Regions from separate parts of the Allobosea sp. 2KB_26 genome, predicted to be linked through region 3. Evidence: predicted binding sites of a transcription regulator. Region 3 holds the regulator's gene; each other region holds the start of a gene.
The links. Region 3 encodes LexA, which represses DNA repair genes until DNA is damaged. Its sites were predicted from a motif close to TGTTCNNNNTGTGTTCNG; they were not measured.
Positions count from the first base shown of each region.

Region 1: AB4099_RS07555 (helicase-related protein) is a predicted target of LexA. The motif match lies at 923-940, and genes of this name have one in related genera.
Region 2: recA (recombinase RecA) is a predicted target of LexA. The motif match lies at 2,447-2,464, and genes of this name have one in related genera.

Region 1 covers NZ_JBFRHE010000001.1:1,557,387-1,563,476, forward strand. Annotated here, with positions in the region: gene AB4099_RS07555 (helicase-related protein) at 1-824, opposite strand, end outside; gene AB4099_RS07560 (DUF3108 domain-containing protein) at 1,412-2,245, opposite strand; gene rpmB (50S ribosomal protein L28) at 2,511-2,798, shown strand; gene AB4099_RS07570 (esterase-like activity of phytase family protein) at 2,966-3,973, opposite strand; gene cobT (cobaltochelatase subunit CobT) at 3,970-5,868, opposite strand; gene AB4099_RS07580 (GFA family protein) at 5,894-6,090, opposite strand, start outside.
Region 2 covers NZ_JBFRHE010000001.1:160,067-166,156, reverse strand. Annotated here, with positions in the region: gene alaS (alanine--tRNA ligase) at 1-1,095, opposite strand, end outside; gene recA (recombinase RecA) at 1,277-2,323, opposite strand; gene AB4099_RS00835 (hypothetical protein) at 2,490-2,969, opposite strand; gene cckA (cell cycle histidine kinase CckA) at 3,027-5,534, opposite strand; gene flhB (flagellar biosynthesis protein FlhB) at 5,610-6,090, opposite strand, start outside.
Region 3 covers NZ_JBFRHE010000012.1:83,521-89,610, reverse strand. Annotated here, with positions in the region: gene AB4099_RS25915 (ComEC/Rec2 family competence protein) at 1-2,212, shown strand, start outside; gene lexA (transcriptional repressor LexA) at 2,206-2,910, opposite strand; gene AB4099_RS25905 (molybdopterin molybdotransferase MoeA) at 2,992-4,203, opposite strand; gene moaC (cyclic pyranopterin monophosphate synthase MoaC) at 4,200-4,688, opposite strand; gene trpC (indole-3-glycerol phosphate synthase TrpC) at 4,685-5,494, opposite strand; gene trpD (anthranilate phosphoribosyltransferase) at 5,502-6,090, opposite strand, start outside.

The DNA of each region.
Region 1 (6,090 bases), on a different contig from region 3:
CGCAGATGGCGGCCGGCGCGCCCGGCAACCTGGCCGAACTCCGCGGGGTTCAGCTTGCGGAAATGATGACCGTCGAATTTCCGGTCCGACGCGAAGGCGATGTGATCGACATCGAGATTGAGACCCATGCCGATCGCGTCGGTCGCAACGAGATAATCGACGTCGCCCGACTGGTAGATCTCAACCTGGGCATTGCGCGTGCGCGGCGAGAGCGCGCCGAGCACCACGGCCGCCCCGCCCTTCTGCCGACGGATCAGTTCGGCGATCGCATAAACCTCCTCGACGGAGAAAGCGACGATCGCACTGCGTCGTGGCAGGCGGGTGATCTTCTTGTCGCCGGCAAATGTGAGTTGCGACAGGCGTGGGCGCGTGACGACGTTCACGCCGGGAATGAGCTGCTCGATCAGCGGCTTCATGGTACCCGCGCCGATCAGCATCGTCTCGGCCCGGCCGCGGCGGTTCAGCAGGCGGTCGGTGAAGACATGACCGCGATCGAGATCGGCAGCGAGCTGGATCTCGTCAATCGCGACGAAATCAACGGCGAGATCGCGCGGCATGGCCTCAACGGTGCAGACCCAGAAGCGGGGCCGCTGCGGCTTGATCTTTTCCTCGCCGGTGACCAGCGCCACCGCCTCGGGGCCGACCTTATCGACCACGCGACCATAGACCTCGCGCGCCAGCAGGCGCAGCGGCAGGCCAATCATTCCGGTCGGGTGCGCCACCATCCGCTCGATCGCCAGATGCGTCTTACCGGTATTGGTGGGCCCGAGAACTGCTGTGACACCCTGCGCACGAACCGAGGGCGGAAGAGAGCGTGCTGAAATCAAGACGCGACCGATCGTTTCCTTTGGGCCCTTGCCGGTAGCAGACACCGAGGAAAGCGTCCTACCTTGGCACAAGCTGGAGCGCCGAAATTAAGCTGCGGAACGAGTCCTGAACGAAGCAAGCCCGAATCGCTGACTCCGACAGAATCGGGTTTCGTTCACGGCAAGATATCGCGGGGACGGCCGCGCGTACCACCATATCTGGAATCGTGACACGAGCTTGATCCACTCATTTTCGCGACCAGCGTAAACGGCCGGGCGCCGACAGTGCTCCGCGCTATTTATGTCGTGCTCACGGCGAAACGAGGGGCAGCCTCATGTTTTCTGCCGACGCAACAGCGCGGGATCGGTGTGAACCACCGCCCCAGCGCGGTGCGGGCAAGGCCAGCCCGGCTCGAAGATGTCCAACCACGCGGCACTTCATGCCGCGACCTATCCAAAACCGCTGCTCTGCGGCGATCCAGGGGCGCCGGTTTTCCTGCCGAGGCGGCACATCTCGCCGCGCGCCTGCTCGGTTGCCATTTGATCAATTGCGGCGCCGGCGCGCGGCGAGATGCGGGAGAAGCAGCCCGGCGCGACCGAGCCGCTCAGTTCTGCCGCGCGGCCGTGGTGGTGGTCGGATCGACCTTGAAGCTCGATGCCTCGATCACCGCCGTCCCGATCATGGTCTTCACCGAGATGCGGATCGGCACCATCACATTGGTGCCGTTGACGGGGGCGAGCCAGGTGTTGATCTCGCGATTCTCGGTCATGAACTTGGTGCTCGGCCGCAGGGCCCGATGCCCTGCGATCGGCACATAACGCGCCTGGCAGATCGTGACCGGGCCGCTATAGCCCTCGAGCTTCACCTGGCGCGAACCGGAATAGCTCAGCTTGATGTCATAGCGCGCGGCGCCGTCGAAGATCGGCAGCGTCCGGTTACAGGCGGCACCGTTCCCGCCCTTGCCCTCCACAGGCATCAGGAAGGCACTGATCGGATCAACCACATTGCGCTTGTGGCTCTCGTTGAGCGGCACACGATCGGGCTTGTCGTCGATCGGCGGCGCAATATCCACGGCCTGCACCGTGCCACCGTCGAGGGCCATGCGCACGGTACGGCTCTCGCTTGAGTTCGCCGACGAAACAGCGAAGGTTGCAGGCGACAGGCGCCCGCCATGAAGATTGCCGGTTGCCGCCCCTGAGCCGCGTCCGCCCGTGAAACTGCCGACCAGACCCGTCATCTTGGCCACGATATCGAGCTTGTAGCTGCTGCCGTCGATGCCGCCGCTGAGATGGGCGGTGCCGAGCGTCAGGCCGAGCAGGGAGACATCATATTTGGCCTCCAACGAGGCAGCCGCCGCTGACGACGCCCCGATGCCGGAGGCCAGGGCCAGCGCAGCAAGACCAAGTCCGGCCAGGGACGACGCGATGGCGGGCTTCATCCAACTCCTCCGGACGGGCATGCTTCGCACCGGCATGCACTGCGAATCGGTCCGAATCGTGACCCCTTTTGCAAAGTTTGGCGAGTGGCAATGCCGCCACGCCGCCGCCGCCCCGATCGTGCTATGGAATCTGTCGCGGTCCTTGACGCCGCAGCCGGGCTTGGCTATAGACCCGCGACTTCAATTTGACTTCCGGTGCTCGTGGGCCGGCACGTCGCGTGTCGGCATTTTTGTTTGAGACAACCGGTTCCAAGGGAACGATATCATGGCTCGCCGTTGCGAACTGACCGGGAAAGCCACCCTCACCGGGCACCTCGTCAGCCACTCGAACCGCAAGACGAAGACCGTCTTCCGGCCGAACCTCGTCAATGTCACGCTCCGTTCGGACGCGCTTGGCCGCTCCGTGCGCCTGCGGGTCTCGGCGAACGCCCTGCGTACGGTCGATCACCGTGGCGGACTTGACGCTTTCCTGGTCAAGGAGCCGGCAGGCAACCTCTCGACCGGCGCACTCACGCTGAAGCGTGACATCGAGAAGAAGCTCGCGACCAACTGAGCGCGCGGTTTCTTCACGGAATGAATGAAGCGGCCGAAAGGCCGCTTTTTTCGTTTGCATAGAAGGCGAGTGGTCAGCCCTGTATCGTCTGTTCACGGTGCTTGGTCGCCGGCACATTCAGGACTCGTGCTCGCCGCAAGCGCGAACATGACGTTACGCGGGCCCCCTTACCCCAACTCGAACTCCAGCAGCACGGTGCGCTGCAGGAAGGAAAAATTGTCGTCCGAGATCAGGGTCAGAACCGTCTTGCCCTGCTCCTGATGGACGCAAAGCCCTTCCATATTGTCGATTTCCTGGCCGAGATCGGCCTCGATCAGGGAGGGGCCATCGAGCATCGCACCTGGCCGGAGGCTTGCGCCGGGAACGCGGCGAATGCGCATGCCGACACCACGCAGAGGCTTGTACCAGCGCTCCAGCAGCAGCATGTCGCCGCCGGGCAGGAAGGCCAGATCGGTGATGTCGAAGCCGCCATGGCGCCGTACCTGAAACAGGCCGGGCTGCCGCCCCCCGATGATCACGCCGAGCGTCGGTTCGTCCTCCCCGCCCGAGCGCTCGGCAATGGCAACGACCGCGCCCGCAAGCGGTTGCCCGGCCGGAACAACACCAATCGCCTCCAGCCCGCGATTGCTCGGCAGGCGCTTCACCTCGCGCGGGACCGGGACGATGCGCGCACGCGCCTCGACACCGTCCCGCGACCAATCGAAACGCAGGACGTCATGCGTCCGCTCGACGCCGATATAGGCGACGCCATCGGCGATCGTGAGGCTCTCCGTATCGAAATAGCGCGAACGATGCAGCGGGCGCCCGGAAGCGCCGAGGATTGGTCCGAGTTCGGCCTGCTCGAAGCGCACGATCCGCCCCTTCTCCGAGACAGTCTTCGTCGTCAGCCAGAAACCGTTATCGGTGATCGCAACCAGATCGACGCCGTTGCGTGAGCGCCAGAGGCCGGAAAATCCGCCGAAGCGCGGATGGTCGCCGCGCAACACCAGCCCGCCCCGGAAATTGAGCTGACCGAAGCGGCTCTTGCCGGGATTGCGCGGCTCGAAAGCATCGAAGCCGCGCACGCTGATGGTGAGCTCTCTACGGCCCGGCTCGATGCTCTGAGCCTGAGCGGCAGGCAAGCCGAAGCTGGCGGCGCCCAGCCCCAGGAGAACGCCGCGTCTGGTCAGCCTCATTGCATGCGACGAGAAACCGGGGCCTTGCCAGCGGTGGGACCGTCCTCCTCGAAGAGCTCGGCCAGCTTCTCCGTCATCACCCCGCCGAGTTCCTCCGCATCGACGATGGTGACGGCGCGGCGATAATAACGCGTCACGTCATGGCCGATGCCGATGGCGATCAGTTCGACCGGCGAGCGCGTCTCGATCTCGGCGATGATATGGCGCAGATGCCGCTCGAGGTAATTGCCGGCATTCACCGACAGCGTCGAATCGTCGACCGGCGCTCCATCCGAGATCACCATGAGGATCTTGCGCTGCTCGGGCCGCGCGAGCAGCCGCTTATGCGCCCAGTCCAGCGCCTCGCCGTCGATATTCTCCTTGAGCAGGCCCTCGCGCATCATCAGCCCGAGATTCTTGCGAGCCCGGCGCCAGGGAGCATCCGCCGCCTTGTAGATGATGTGCCTGAGATCGTTCAGCCGGCCCGGATTGGGCGGCTTGCCGGATTGCAGCCAGGCCTCGCGAGACAACCCGCCCTTCCAGGCGCGCGTGGTGAAGCCGAGCAGCTCGACCTTGACGCCGCAGCGCTCCAGCGTCCGCGCCAGGATGTCGGCGCAGGTCGCGGCAACCGTGATCGGCCGACCGCGCATCGAGCCGGAATTGTCGATCAGCAGCGTCACGACCGTATCGCGGAAATTCGTGTCCGATTCCTGCCGGAAGGAGAGCGGCTGGAACGGGTCGATGATGATCCGCGGCAAGCGCGAAGGATCAAGCGAGCCTTCTTCCAGATCGAACTGCCAGGACCGGTTCTGCTGCGCCATCAGGCGACGCTGCAGCCGGTTGGCAAGCCGTGCCACCACGCCCTGGAGATGAGCGAGCTGCTTGTCGAGATAGGCCCGCAGTCGGGTCAGTTCCTCGGCATCGCAGAGTTCCTCGGCGGTGACCGTCTCGTCGAACTTGACGGTGTAGGGCTTGTAGTCCGTTTGCGGCCGGTCGTTCTGGCGGCCCTCGCGGGGGCGCGGCGCCTCGCCCGCCTCCTCGGATTCGGAGGAATCATCCTCCTCGTCCCAGTCGCCGGCCGGAGCATCGGTGGCTTCCGACGCCCCCTCCTGCAGTTCGTCGGTCGCATCCTCGCTGACCTCGACCTCCGAACGCTCGCCACCGCTTTCCTGCTCGGCCTCGCCATCCTGCTGCTGCTGATCTTCGGAGGACTGGTCCTGGTTGTCCTCGTCCTCTTCCTCGTCCTGGCCCTGCGAACTCTGCTCGGCCATGTCGAGGGACGCCAGCATATCGCGCACCGTCCGTGAAAAGGCGCGCTGATCCTCGACCGACTGCGACAACCGGTCGAGATCGGCGCCGGCCTTCGCCTCGATCACGTCGCGCCAGAGATCGACGATCTTGGTCGCGGCCTGCGGCGGCTTCAGCCCCGTCAGGCGCTCACGCACCATCAATGCGAGAGCGTCTTCCAGCGGGGCGTCGGCCCGATCGGAGATTTCCTCGTAGCGGCCACCGCGATGGTAGCGATCTTCCAGCATGGCGGTGATATTGCCGGCCATGCCGCTCATCCGGCGCGAGCCGACGCATTCGACCCGGGCCTGCTCGACGGCGTCGAAGACAGCACGCGCCGCATCGCCCTCCGGTGCGGCACGGCGGTGGATCGAGGCGTCATGACAGGCGAGCCTGAGTGCCATCGAATCCGAGTGGCCGCGCAGGATCGCGACATCCTGGATCGTCAGCTTGCGCGGCGGCTCGGGCAGGCGAGCGCGTTCGCCAACCAGCGACGGCTTGTCCGCCGCGAAGACGATTTCCATCTCGGGCTTGCGCGCGATCGCCTTCATCGCACCGGAAATGGCGCGCTTCAGCGGCTCTGCTGGTGCTTCCTTGGGCTGACCGGGCTTACGATTGGAGATGGACAAGGCGGAGCCGTCCTTTGACTTGATGCTAGCGCGAGCGCCCGTCGAACATCGTCGACTCGAGTTCGGCGGGCTCGACACCCTCGAGGCAGCGGACATTCACCGCGGCCATCGGCGTGCCGTCCGGCATCGAGCCGCGAGCGAAGGATTCGATGCCGCAGGTTTCGCAGAACAGGTGCTGGATCTTCTGCGTGTGGAAACGGTATTCGGTCAGCGCATCCTCGC
Region 2 (6,090 bases), on a different contig from region 3:
GCGCGCCAGTGTGGTGCGGAAACGCGTCTCCTCGAGCTTCAGGGTCTCGGTGATCAGCGCCTCTGCTCGCAGCAGCTCGGGATAGGCCTGGCCCATTTCTCGGGTCAGGACCGGCACGAGCCGGTGAAGCAACGGCTCCTTGGCGCCGAGCAACTGGGCATGGCGCATGCCGCGACGCATGATGCGGCGCAGGACATAGCCGCGGCCTTCGTTCGAGGGCAGAACGCCGTCGGCGATCAGGAAGGCAGAGCAGCGCAGGTGGTCGGCGATGACACGGTGGCTCGCCTTCATCGGCCCGTCCGACGAGACCGATGTCATATCTGCGATGGCGCGGATCAGGGTCGCGAAGAGGTCGATCTCGTAATTGTCGTGCGTGCCCTGGAGCACCGCGGCGACACGCTCCAGCCCCATGCCGGTGTCGATCGACGGGCGCGGCAGATTGGTGCGGATGCCGCCAGCGGCCTCCTCATACTGCATGAACACGAGGTTCCAGATCTCGATGAAGCGGTCGCCGTCCTCATCGGGCGAGCCGGGAGGGCCGCCGGGGATATGGTCGCCATGGTCGTAGAAGATCTCGGAGCAGGGGCCGCAGGGGCCGGTGTCGCCCATGCGCCAGAAATTGTCCGAGGTCGGGATCCGGATGATCTTCGAATCCGAAAGCCCGGCGATCTTCTTCCAGAGCGCGTGCGCCTCGTCATCCTCGGAATAGACCGTGACGGTCAGCTTTTCCTTGGGCAGGCCGAATTCGCGCGTGACCAGCGTCCAGGCGTGGGTGATCGCCTGTTCCTTGAAATAGTCGCCGAAGGAGAAGTTCCCCAGCATCTCGAAGAAGGTGTGGTGACGCGCAGTGTAGCCGACATTGTCGAGGTCGTTGTGCTTGCCGCCGGCACGCACGCATTTCTGCGCTGACGTGGCGCGCTGGTAGGAGCGCTTTTCCTGTCCGGTGAAGACGTTCTTGAACTGCACCATGCCTGAATTGGCGAACATCAGCGTCGGGTCATTGCGCGGCACGAGCGGGCTCGACGGCACCACCTCATGGCCGTTCGCCTTGAAATAATCGAGGAAGGTGGACCTGATTTCGTTGACGCCGCTCATCGCAATTCGAACTCTGCTTCAGGATGGGTGGCCGGGCGGGCCTGCTGTTGGGGATCGGTTCTAGTCAGCGGCTTTGCGCCTGTCCAGAAATCCCGTGACAAGGCCTTGGCACATAAAAGAAACGGGCGGCCCCGAAAGGCCGCCCGACGAAAATACCCTGCCGCTGACGCGGAGATGAGGCTCAGGCGTCGCCCTCGTCGAGATCATCGTCGGTCGGTGTCGCCTCATCGAGAATGCGATCGGCAACGAGGCCGGAGTTCTGCCGGATCGTGGCCTCGATGCGCGCCGCGACGTCCGGATTGGCCTTGAGGAAGGATTTGGCGTTCTCCCGCCCCTGGCCGAGGCGCTGGCTGTCGAAGGAGAACCAGGCTCCGGCCTTCTCGACCATCCCGGCCTTGACGCCGAGGTCGATCAGTTCGCCAACCTTCGAGATGCCCTCGCCGAACATGATGTCGAACTCGACCTGCTTGAAGGGCGGCGCCACCTTGTTCTTCACGACCTTGACGCGGACCTGGTTGCCGGTGGCCTCATCGCGCTCCTTCAGCGTCGAGACGCGGCGAATGTCGAGGCGCACCGAGGCGTAGAATTTCAGGGCGTTGCCACCGGTCGTGGTCTCGGGCGAGCCATACATCACGCCGATCTTCATGCGGATCTGGTTGATGAAGATGACCATGCAGTTCGAGCGCGAGATCGACGCGGTGAGCTTGCGCAAGGCCTGGCTCATCAGGCGCGCCTGGAGGCCGGGCTGGACATCACCCATCTCGCCTTCGATTTCGGCACGGGGCGTAAGGGCCGCAACGGAGTCGACGACCAGCACGTCGATGGCGCCGGAGCGAACCAGGGTGTCGGTGATCTCGAGCGCCTGCTCGCCGGTATCTGGCTGCGAGATCAGGAGATCGTCGAGATTGACGCCAAGCTTGCGGGCATAGACCGGGTCGAGTGCGTGCTCGGCATCGACGAAGGCGCAAACGCCACCCTTCTTCTGGGCCTCGGCAATGGTGTGCAGCGCAAGCGTGGTCTTGCCGGAGGATTCAGGTCCGTAAATCTCTATGACGCGGCCCCTGGGGAGCCCGCCGACGCCGAGCGCGATATCGAGCCCGAGCGAGCCGGTCGAGATGGTCTCGATCTCGATCGCCTGCTGGTTCTTGCCCAGGCGCATGATCGAGCCCTTGCCGAAAGCCCGTTCGATCTGCGAGAGCGCCGCATCAAGCGCCTTAGCCTTGTCCATCGAAGAGCCTTCCACGAGCCGGAGATTTGCCTGATTCACAACGTGCGCTCCTTATGGCAGGGGCGCGATCACTTCTCAATGTGCGCCGTGAGCAAATATGGTCATGGTTTGTTCTTGTCTTCAAGTTCTTTTTTTGTTCTCGTTCATCGCCTCCACGCACGGCTGTTCAAATCCGGCTGTCGCCCTTCGCCTGCATGGCCCGGACCTGCATCGCGTTGCCGAGCCGCTCGAGCTCCAGCGTGTAGCAGTAGAGCGCGAAGATGACGGCGATCAGGAGCGCGCCGCGCCAGCTCAGATCGAGATAGCCAAGATCGAGTACCGGGACGTGCCGCAGATAATAGAGCGAGAACAGAGCGCCGCCGAAGATGAAGCCGATCCTGGCGGCGAACGAGACCAAGTGGCCGATCACCAGGCCGCGATAGCTGGCCGGGATGGTCACATGGCGCAAGCGCCACCAGTAGCAGGCCTGGCCGATCACGACCGCAAGCATCATCTGCGACGCACCGCCGAGGGAGGCGGTGACAACCGTTCCGATATTGTCGATCAGCAGGAGGAAAATGCCCCGCATATTGGAGAGCACGACGATCGCGCAGAGGGTCTGGACGAGAAGCAGGACCAGGTATCTGCGTGAATTCCTATCCGACATCGCGCTGTCCGCATCGTTCGAGGACGCTGCGCCTCGCTATCTGCGCAGCCTCGCGCCTCAGCTCATCGCCGCCTTCACCGTCTCGACCAGCTGCTTCATCGTGAAGGGCTTGGGCAGGAAGTGGAATTGCTCGCCTTCCGGCAGGTTCTTGCGGAAGGCCTCTTCCGCATAGCCGGAAACGAAGACGACCTTGGTGGCCGGGTTGCGCTGGCGCAGCTCGCCAAGCAGGGTTGGCCCATCCATTTCAGGCATGACCACGTCGGAAACGACGAGGTCGATCTTGCCGTCATGCTTGAGGAAGATATCGAGCGCCTCCACGCCCGAGGCCGCTTCGTGCACGGTATAGCCGCGCGAGATCAGCATGCGGGCATTGAGGGCCCGCACCGCGTCCTCGTCCTCGACCAGCAGGATGACGCCGGCGCCGGTATGATCGGCTGCGACTTTCTTGGGCGCCTCCTTGACGGCGTTGTCGGCGGCGATCTCCTCTTCCGTCGGCACGTGACGCGGCAGGAAGATGCGGAAGGTCGTGCCCTTGCCGACGGTCGAATCGACGAAGACGAAGCCACCGGTCTGCTTGACGATGCCGTAGACCATGGAAAGGCCGAGGCCCGTGCCCTTGCCGACCTCCTTGGTGGTGAAGAAGGGCTCGAAGATCTTGTCGAGATGTTCGGCCGGGATGCCGGTGCCGCTGTCTTCGACTTCGAGCATGACATAGTCGGCAGCAGGCAAGGCCTGGTGGCTAAAGCCGGCGCATTCCTCCGCAGCGACATTGCGTGTGCGGACCTGCAGCTTGCCGCCGTCCTGCATGGCATCGCGCGCATTGACCGCGAGATTGACGATGACCTGTTCGAGCTGACCGAGATCGGCCTTGACCGGCCAGAGGTCGCGGCCCTGGCGAATGTCGAGCGAGACCTTGTCAGCGACGACGCGCTTCAGCATCAGCGAGAGATCGGAGAGTACATCGCCGAGTTCGAGCACCTGTGGGCGCAGCGTCTGGCGGCGCGAGAAGGCGAGCAACTGCCGGACCAGCGAGGCCGCCCGGTAGGCGTTCTGCTTGATCTGCATGATGTCGGGGAAGGACGGATCGGTCGGCTTGTGGCTGGCGAGCAGGAACTCGGACGCGTTGATGATGACCTGGAGCACGTTGTTGAAATCGTGCGCGATGCCGCCGGCGAGCTGGCCGACGGCCTGCATCTTTTGGGCCTGGTCGATATTGTCCTTGAGCTTGCGCTCGGAGGTGGTCTCCAGCGCATAGACGATGGCGCGCTCACCATCACTGTCCTCGGTCGCTGCGACCGGAGAGAGATAAAGTTTGGCGGAGCGTCCGTCCTCGCCCGAGAGGTTGGCATCGAGCGGGGCGATGTCGCTGCTGCCGGCCATCGTCGCCGCGAGCGCCTCGTCAAGACTGCCCGGCGCGACGAGATCCTGGATCATAGCGGGCTGGCGGCCCTGCTGCGTCAGTCGGGTGAAGGCGGCGTTGGAGCGCAGGATCGCACCGTTGCGGTCAACGGTGGCGATCGCCATCGGCGTCGAGTGGAAGAAGCGGGCAAAGCGCACTTCGGCATCGCTGCGCCCGTCGGATCCAGCTTCGCCGGTCGTCCGGTTAAGTACGAGGGTGCGAGAGGGGCCAGCGCGGCTATCGCTGCCGAAGGCGACCTGATGATGCAGCCTGACTGGCAGGGTCGTGCCATTGCGCCGGCGCAGATCGACATCGAGGACCTCGACGCGGACATCGCCGGGCTGACCGCGAATAGCCTGGATCAGGGCAGCCGCGTTCGAGGTTGCGATGTCGTCGAGATGCAGTCCGCCCGAGCCGAAGCGGGCGAGGTCATAGTCGAGCCAGCCCGAGAGCGTGGCATTGATATAGGGCACCTCGCCATCGGCGTCGATCGAGAGGAAGCCAGCCGGTGCGTGATCGAGATAATCGATCGCGTGCTGGAGTTCCTGGAAGGCGTTCTCCTGGCGCTCACGCTCGGGCGTCACGTCGGAGACGCTCCAGAGCATGGCGGCCTTGCCCTCGCGGCGCACGGGGGAAACGCGAATTCGATACCAGCCGACGGTATCGCGACCATTGAGGGCGGGCTCGAGCCGGACTTCCTCCGCCAGCCGGCGGCCATCGCGTGCAGCGGTCGCCAAGCGGTAGATCGCTTCCGACACCTCCGGGCGACCGGTAAACAGGCGCTCGACCGGCTTGATGTCGCTGGCTCCGCGCGCCCCGGCCAGCGCCAGATAGGTTTCGTTGGCGTAGACGATGCGGTTCTCGCCTTCGGTGACGACGACGCCGTCATCGGCGCTGTCGACGATGGCCTTGGTCAGGTCGTTGCGCGCTGCACGGCCCGAAAACTGAACGAGGCCGATCGAAAAGGCGAAGAGGCCGAAGACACCGATCACCGAAAGCAGGGCCAGCAGGCCCAGGATCAGCGGTTGCGCCCATTCATTGGCAATGAAGCCGAGCGCGATTGCGGCTCCGACGAGCACGCTGGCGACAAGCAGGATCACGATCAGGCCGATATGGCCTGACTTGTCGGAGCGATCGATCGCGGTTGTCGCCGTGGTTCCGCTCATGCGGCTGGTCCGTCCCGTTTCATGCCTCATCGCCGCCTGCGAGGGGCTTAGCGCGCAGGTCGCGCAGATTGCGAGTTAGGCGCGCCGACCCTTCAGGCGCAAGACGTAACCGATGACTTCGGCCACGGCCTGATAGTGTTCGACAGGAATTTCTTCGTCGATATCGACTGTGGCATAGAGCGCGCGGGCCAGCGGTGGGTTCTCGACGATCGGCACGCGATGCTCCCCCGCGACCTCGCGGATCTTCAGGGCGAGCGCATCGACGCCTTTGGCGAGGCAGAGCGGGGCGCCCATGCCCTGTTCGTATTGAAGTGCGACGGCGAAGTGGGTCGGGTTGGTGATGATCACGGTCGCCTTCGGGACCGCGGCCATCATGCGTTTCCTCACCCGCTGCGCGCGGATCTGACGCAGCTTCGCCTTGACCTCGGGATTACCTTCGGAGTTCTTGAACTCCTCCTTCAGCTCCTGCTTGGTCATACGCTGACGCTGGTACCAGCTGAAGCGCTGATAGACGAAATCGCCAATTGCGATGACTGCGAAGAGCGCGAGCACGCTC
Region 3 (6,090 bases):
TATTCGTGCCGTACCGTTCCGCATTCCCGAGAGAGGGCTCCACGCCGCTGCCATTGGGTTGCTTCTCGCCGAATGGCGCGCGCGATTCCTGGACGCCATCGCGATCGAGGCCGGGCGCAGGCGGCTGTTTCTCTGGCTGCCGGTGCTGATCGGAAGCGGCATCCTGCTCTATTTCGCGGCAGATCGCGAGCCATCCGTCTGGGTCCCACTCTCCGGCTTTGGCGTTTCCGCTGCGATGGCCGCGCTGTCGCGCCCATGGCGCCCAGTCATGCTCGTTTGCGTCGGCCTTGCTGCCATATTCGCCGGCTTTGGTGCCGCGGCCTGGCGCACGGCGACGATCGCAGCGCCGATGCTCGATCGAACGCGCGTCGGACAACTCACCGGCTTTGTCGAATCGGTCGAGGCGCGTGACGCTGGCGCGCGCCTTGTAGTCCTGGTGACCGGCATTGCCGGGCTGGAGCCCGAACGCCTGCCACGGCGGGTTCGAGTCAACGTCAAGGGGGGCTCGGTCTCACCGGGCGATCATATTGCCGCTGTCGCGCGCCTCCTGCCACCGCCCGGTCCGGTGCGGCCAGGCGGCTACGATTTCGGCCGCGATGCCTTCTTCCGGGGGCTCGGGGCAGTCGGGACCATTCCGGGAAAGATCACGCTCGCCCCACCGCCCTCGCAGCCACCTCTCGAGCTTCAGTTTCGCGCAATGGTCGACCGGGCGCGCAATGCCCTGACGGAGCGCATCGCCGGTATCGGGGGAGGGCAGGCTGGCGCGGTGGCAGCGTCGCTGGTCACCGGCAAGCGTGGCCTCATCACAGAGGCGACCAATATCGATCTGCGCGCGGCCGGTATCTATCACATCATCTCGATCTCCGGCCTTCACATGGTGCTGGCCTCCGCCACGATCTTCGGCCTGGTCCGTGGCCTGCTGGCGCTGTCGGAAACGCTGGCATTGCGCTGGCCGGTGAAGAAACTCGCCGCCCTTGCCGCGATGCTCGGTGCCACCGCCTATTGCATCTTCTCAGGAGCCGAGGTCGCGACGGTCCGCTCGCTGATCATGACGCTGGTCATGTTCGGTGCGATCCTCGTCGATCGCCCGGCGCTCAGCATGCGCAACCTGGCTCTTGCCGCGATGATCGTTCTGCTGCGCGAGCCTGACGCGCTGCTCGGTCCGAGCTTCCAGATGTCCTTTGGTGCTGTTGCGGCTCTGATCGCCTTCGCCGAGCGCTGGGAGGATCGCGGCCACTCCGAGGCCCCAGCGAACCTGCCCTGGCCGCTGCGTCCGATCTGGATCGCGGTCGTCGGGCTTACGGTCACGACCCTGCTGGCGACGGTAGCAACCGCCCCCTTCGGTGCCTATCACTTCCAGACGTTCAACCCCTTCGGCCTGCTCGGCAACGCGCTCGCCTTGCCGTTCGTTTCACTGATCGTCATGCCTGCGGCCGTCTTCGGCGTGCTCGCCTATCCCTTCGGTTTGGATTGGCTGGCCTGGGCGTTAATGGGAGTCGCTTCGGACTATGTGCTGCAATCGGCGCGCTGGGTTGCAGGATTCGACCACTCCGCAGTGGTCATTCCTGCGTTCGGGACCGCGGCGCTCGCATGCTTTGCCGCCGCGCTCCTCTGGATCACGCTCTGGACGACACCGCTGCGCTTTCTGGCCGTCGTTCCCCTGATCGCGGGACTGGTCGTGGCAGCCAAGCCGGAGAGGCCCGATATCCTGATCGAACGTGATGGCTCCGGCATCCTGGTCCGCGGGGGTGATGACCGCATGATCCTGGCCGGTCAACCGAGCCGCTTCGTGCTGCAACAATGGCTGAACGCAGATGGCGATAATCGCCGGCCTGACGACAACAGCCTGCGGGAAGGCGCAGCCTGCGACACTCTGGGTTGTGTCGTCCGCAGCAAGGATGGACGAAGCATTGCCTTTGCTCGGGATCGCCTGGCCATCGTCGAGGACTGCAGGCGCGCTGACCTCGTCATCACGCCGATTCCCTGGACCAGTCCTTGCGCTGCACGGCTGATCGACCGCCTGGCATTGTCGCGCGATGGTGCAACGGCCCTTGTCAGCCACAAGGGCGGCTGGCGCACGCATTTATCCGAGCAGGGTGGCGTTGATCGCCCCTGGAGCCGCAAGCGGGCGCGGTCTGTCACTACGCCGCCGGAATCATCGTCAACGGCCCCGCTGCCCGTGGCCGCTGAAGACCACGATCGGCTTCAGTAGCGCCGCATCAGGTTGACCAGGCGGCCTTGAATTTTGACGCGGTCCGGTCCCAGCACTCTTGTTTCATAAGCGGGATTGGCGGCTTCCAGAGCGATCGAGGAGCCGCGCTTGCGCAGCCGCTTCAGCGTCGCTTCCTCGTCATCGATCAGGGCCACGATGATATCGCCGGTATTGGCCGTGTCCTGCCGTTTGATCACGACCGTATCACCGTCGAGGATGCCGGCTTCCACCATCGAGTCGCCGCGCACCTCGAGAGCAAAATGTTCACCGGGGCCAAGCATATCGGCAGGCAGCGCTACGCTATGGCTGCGGCTCTGGATCGCGGAAATCGGTGTACCGGCGGCAATCCGCCCCATGACCGGAATCGCGACCGTGGAGCGCACGTCCTCTTCCGGGGGCGGTGCGATCGGCCGGACCTTGCCAAGGCCACCCTGGACGACGGAGGGGCTGAACCGTCCGCGCGTCGCCTGAGGGCCGCCAGCCCCTTCAGGCAGCTTTATGATCTCGAGCGCCCGGGCCCGATTGGGCAGGCGGCGAATGAAACCGCGCTCCTCCAGCGCCATGATCAGGCGATGGATACCGGACTTGGAGCGCAGATCGAGCGCGTCCTTCATCTCGTCGAAGGAGGGGGGCACCCCAGTCTCGCGCAGGCGTTCCTGGATGAAACGAAGCAGTTCGAACTGTTTGCGTGTCAGCATGGTCCCCGCCAGCGCTCTTCGTACGGAATCGAAACAAAGCACGAACACCATACAGGTTCGCGTTGTGTTCCGCAAGCACGCTCAGCGTAGGCGGATGATCCGGCAGTTGTCGCCTTTGTTTGCCGGCGCAGCAAATGATTCGCGGATCAGTAGCGCGTCGGCGCGGGCCAGACTGGCCAGCATCGAGGAATCCTGCTTGGTGAAGGGCGTTGCCAGCCATCCCTCCGGGGTGAGAATCAGTTCCGACCTCATGTAGTCCCGCCGCTCATCATTTGCCGGCAAATCTCTTCCGACGATAGCAGGCTCACTCAGATCGCGCTCCGGTTCCGGTACGCCGAGGAGGGCCCTGAGCAGCGGCACGACGAAGAGATGCCCGCAGACGATGGACGAGACGGGGTTTCCGGGCAGGCCGAGCGCGACCATACGGCCGAGGCGACCCATCATCATCGGCTTGCCCGGCCGCATGGCGATTTTCCAGAAACCGAGCGCCATGCCTTGCCCGATCAACGCTGCCTGGACGAGATCGTGCTCACCTACCGAGGCTCCTCCCAGGGTGATCAGCACATCGGCATCGGTCTTCCGTGCCTGACCAATCTTGTCGGCGAGGTCGGCATGATCATCGCGGGCGATCCCGAGATCGAGCGCTGTGCCGCCGGCCTGCTCAACCAGCGCGGCGAGTGCAAAGCTGTTGGACGCGACGATCTGGTCGGGTCCGACCGGCTCGCCCGGCTGGACCAGTTCGTCGCCGGTCGCGAGGATCGCGACCAGTGGCTTGCGACGCACAGCGAGTGTGGGGTGGCCCATGGCTGCCGCGAGGCCGAGGCTCGCACTGTCGAGTCGGCTGCCGGCGAGAAGCAACACCTCGCCCTCGGAGAAGTCCAATCCTGCCTGACGAACGAACTTGCCGCGCTCGGCACTTTCGCGCACGCGGATCGTCGAGCTGCCGACGCCGTCGGCATTCTCCTGAATCAGGATGGTATCGGCGCCCTCAGGCATCGGAGCGCCCGTGAAGATGCGAACAGCCTCATTCGAGCGGACCATCCCTGAGAAGGAGCGACCGGCAGCCGATTCGCCGATGACCCGCAATTCATTTGCCGGCGCAATGTCGTCTGCGCGAACGGCGTATCCGTCCATTGCGGAATGGGCGAAGGGGGGCTGGGTGCGAAGCGCCTGCAGATCGGCGGCGAGCACGCGCCCTACGCAATGTGCGAGCGGCAGCGTTTCTGACGGTGTCGGTGCCGGAACGCTGTCGATCAGCGCCTTCAGGGCGACGGGGACGGGCGTGAGGCTCATCGCGCAGTTTCCGGGAGATCGAAGGTGCCGGATTTTCCACCGGACTTGTGAACGAGCCTGATGCCTTCGATCCGCATCGCCCGGTCGACCGCCTTGACCATGTCGTAAACTGTGAGGCACGCGACGCCGACAGCGGTCAACGCTTCCATCTCGACGCCGGTCTGTCCCTTCATCTTGACCTCAGCGCTCACGCGCACCCCAGGCAATGTCTCGTCCAGGGTGAGGTCGACGCTGATCTTGCTGATCAGCAGCGGGTGACAGAGCGGGATCAGTTCATGCGTGCGCTTGGCGGCCATGATTCCAGCCAGGCGCGCGGTGCCAAGCACGTCGCCCTTCTTGGCGTCGCCATCGCGCACGATGGCCAAGGTCGAGAGCTGCATGACGACATAGCCCTCGGCGACAGCGATGCGCGAGGTCTCCTCCTTGTCGCCGACATCGACCATATGGGCCTGGCCGCTGGCGTCGAGATGGCTGAGCTTGCTCATGCTGCGCTGCGCGCAGAACCGGTCAGAAGATCACGGGTCGCAGCGGCGACATCGTCCTGCCGCATCAGGCTCTCGCCAACGAGGAAGGTGTGGACGCCGGCACGCTGTAACCGTGCGATGTCGACATGGCTGAAGATGCCGCTCTCGCCAACGATGATGCGGTCCGCGGGGACGCGCGGCGCCAGCCTCTCGGTGACGGCGAGATCGACGGCAAAGCTGCGAAGGTCGCGATTGTTGATGCCGAGCAGCGGGCTGTTGAGCTCGAGGGCACGATCGAGCTCGGCTTCGTTATGAACCTCGACCAGAACGTCGATGCCGAGCGACTTTGCCGTCTCGTTCAGCGCGCGGGCCGTCCCGTCATCGACGCCAGCCATAATGATCAGGATACAGTCGGCGCCCCAGGCGCGAGCCTCGAAGACCTGATAGGGGTCGTAGAGGAAATCCTTGCGCAGGGCGGGCAGGCCGCTCGCCGCGCGCGCCTGATGCAGGAATTCCGGCTGTCCCTGGAAAGAGGGCGCATCTGTCAGCACGGACAGGCAGGCCGCGCCGCCTTCGGCATAGGCGCGCGCCAGAGATGGCGGGTCGAAATCGGCGCGGATCAGCCCCTTGGACGGGCTGGCCTTCTTGATCTCGGCGATCAATGCAGGCTTGCCGGCCGCGTGTTTCGCGGTAAGCGCGGCCGTGAAGCCCCGCACGGGACCAGCAGCCTGGGCGCGCTGCTCGATCTCCGCCTGGGACACTGCGGCCTTGGCTGCGGCGATCTCCTGGCGCTTATAGGCCTCGATGCGGGCGAGGATGTCGCTCATGACGTCCTCACGCGTTCGAGCAGGCGATGAGGGCGGTCAGCGTCGCCTTGGCCTTGCCGCTGTCGATCGCCGAGGTGGCGCGGGCGAGGCCATCGCGCAAATCGCTGGCCTGGCCGGCCACGACGAGCGCGGCGGCAGCATTGAAGGCCGCGATATCGCGGAAGGGCGTCTTCTTGCCGTCGAGAACCGCACGGAGCGCCTCGGCATTCTGTGCCGGTTCACCGCCCCGCAGATCTTCGGGCTTTGCACGGGCCAGGCCGACATCGTCCGGGCTGATCGAGAAACTCTCGATCTTGCCCTTGTCGAGCGCGACGACGCGGGTCGGCCCGGTGGTGGTGATCTCGTCAAGGCCGTCAGAACCGTTCACGGCCCAGATGCGGTCGGAGCCGAGCGCAGACAGCACGCGCACCATAGGCTCGAGCCAGGTCTCTGAGAAGGCGCCGACGAGCTGCCTCTTGACACCGGCCGGGTTGGAGAGCGGCCCGAGCAGGTTGAAGATGGTGCGGGTGCCGAGTTCGGTGCGCACCGGCGCAACATGCCGCATCGAGGCGTGATGGGTCGGTGCGAACATGAAGCCGACGCCGGCCTCTGCGATG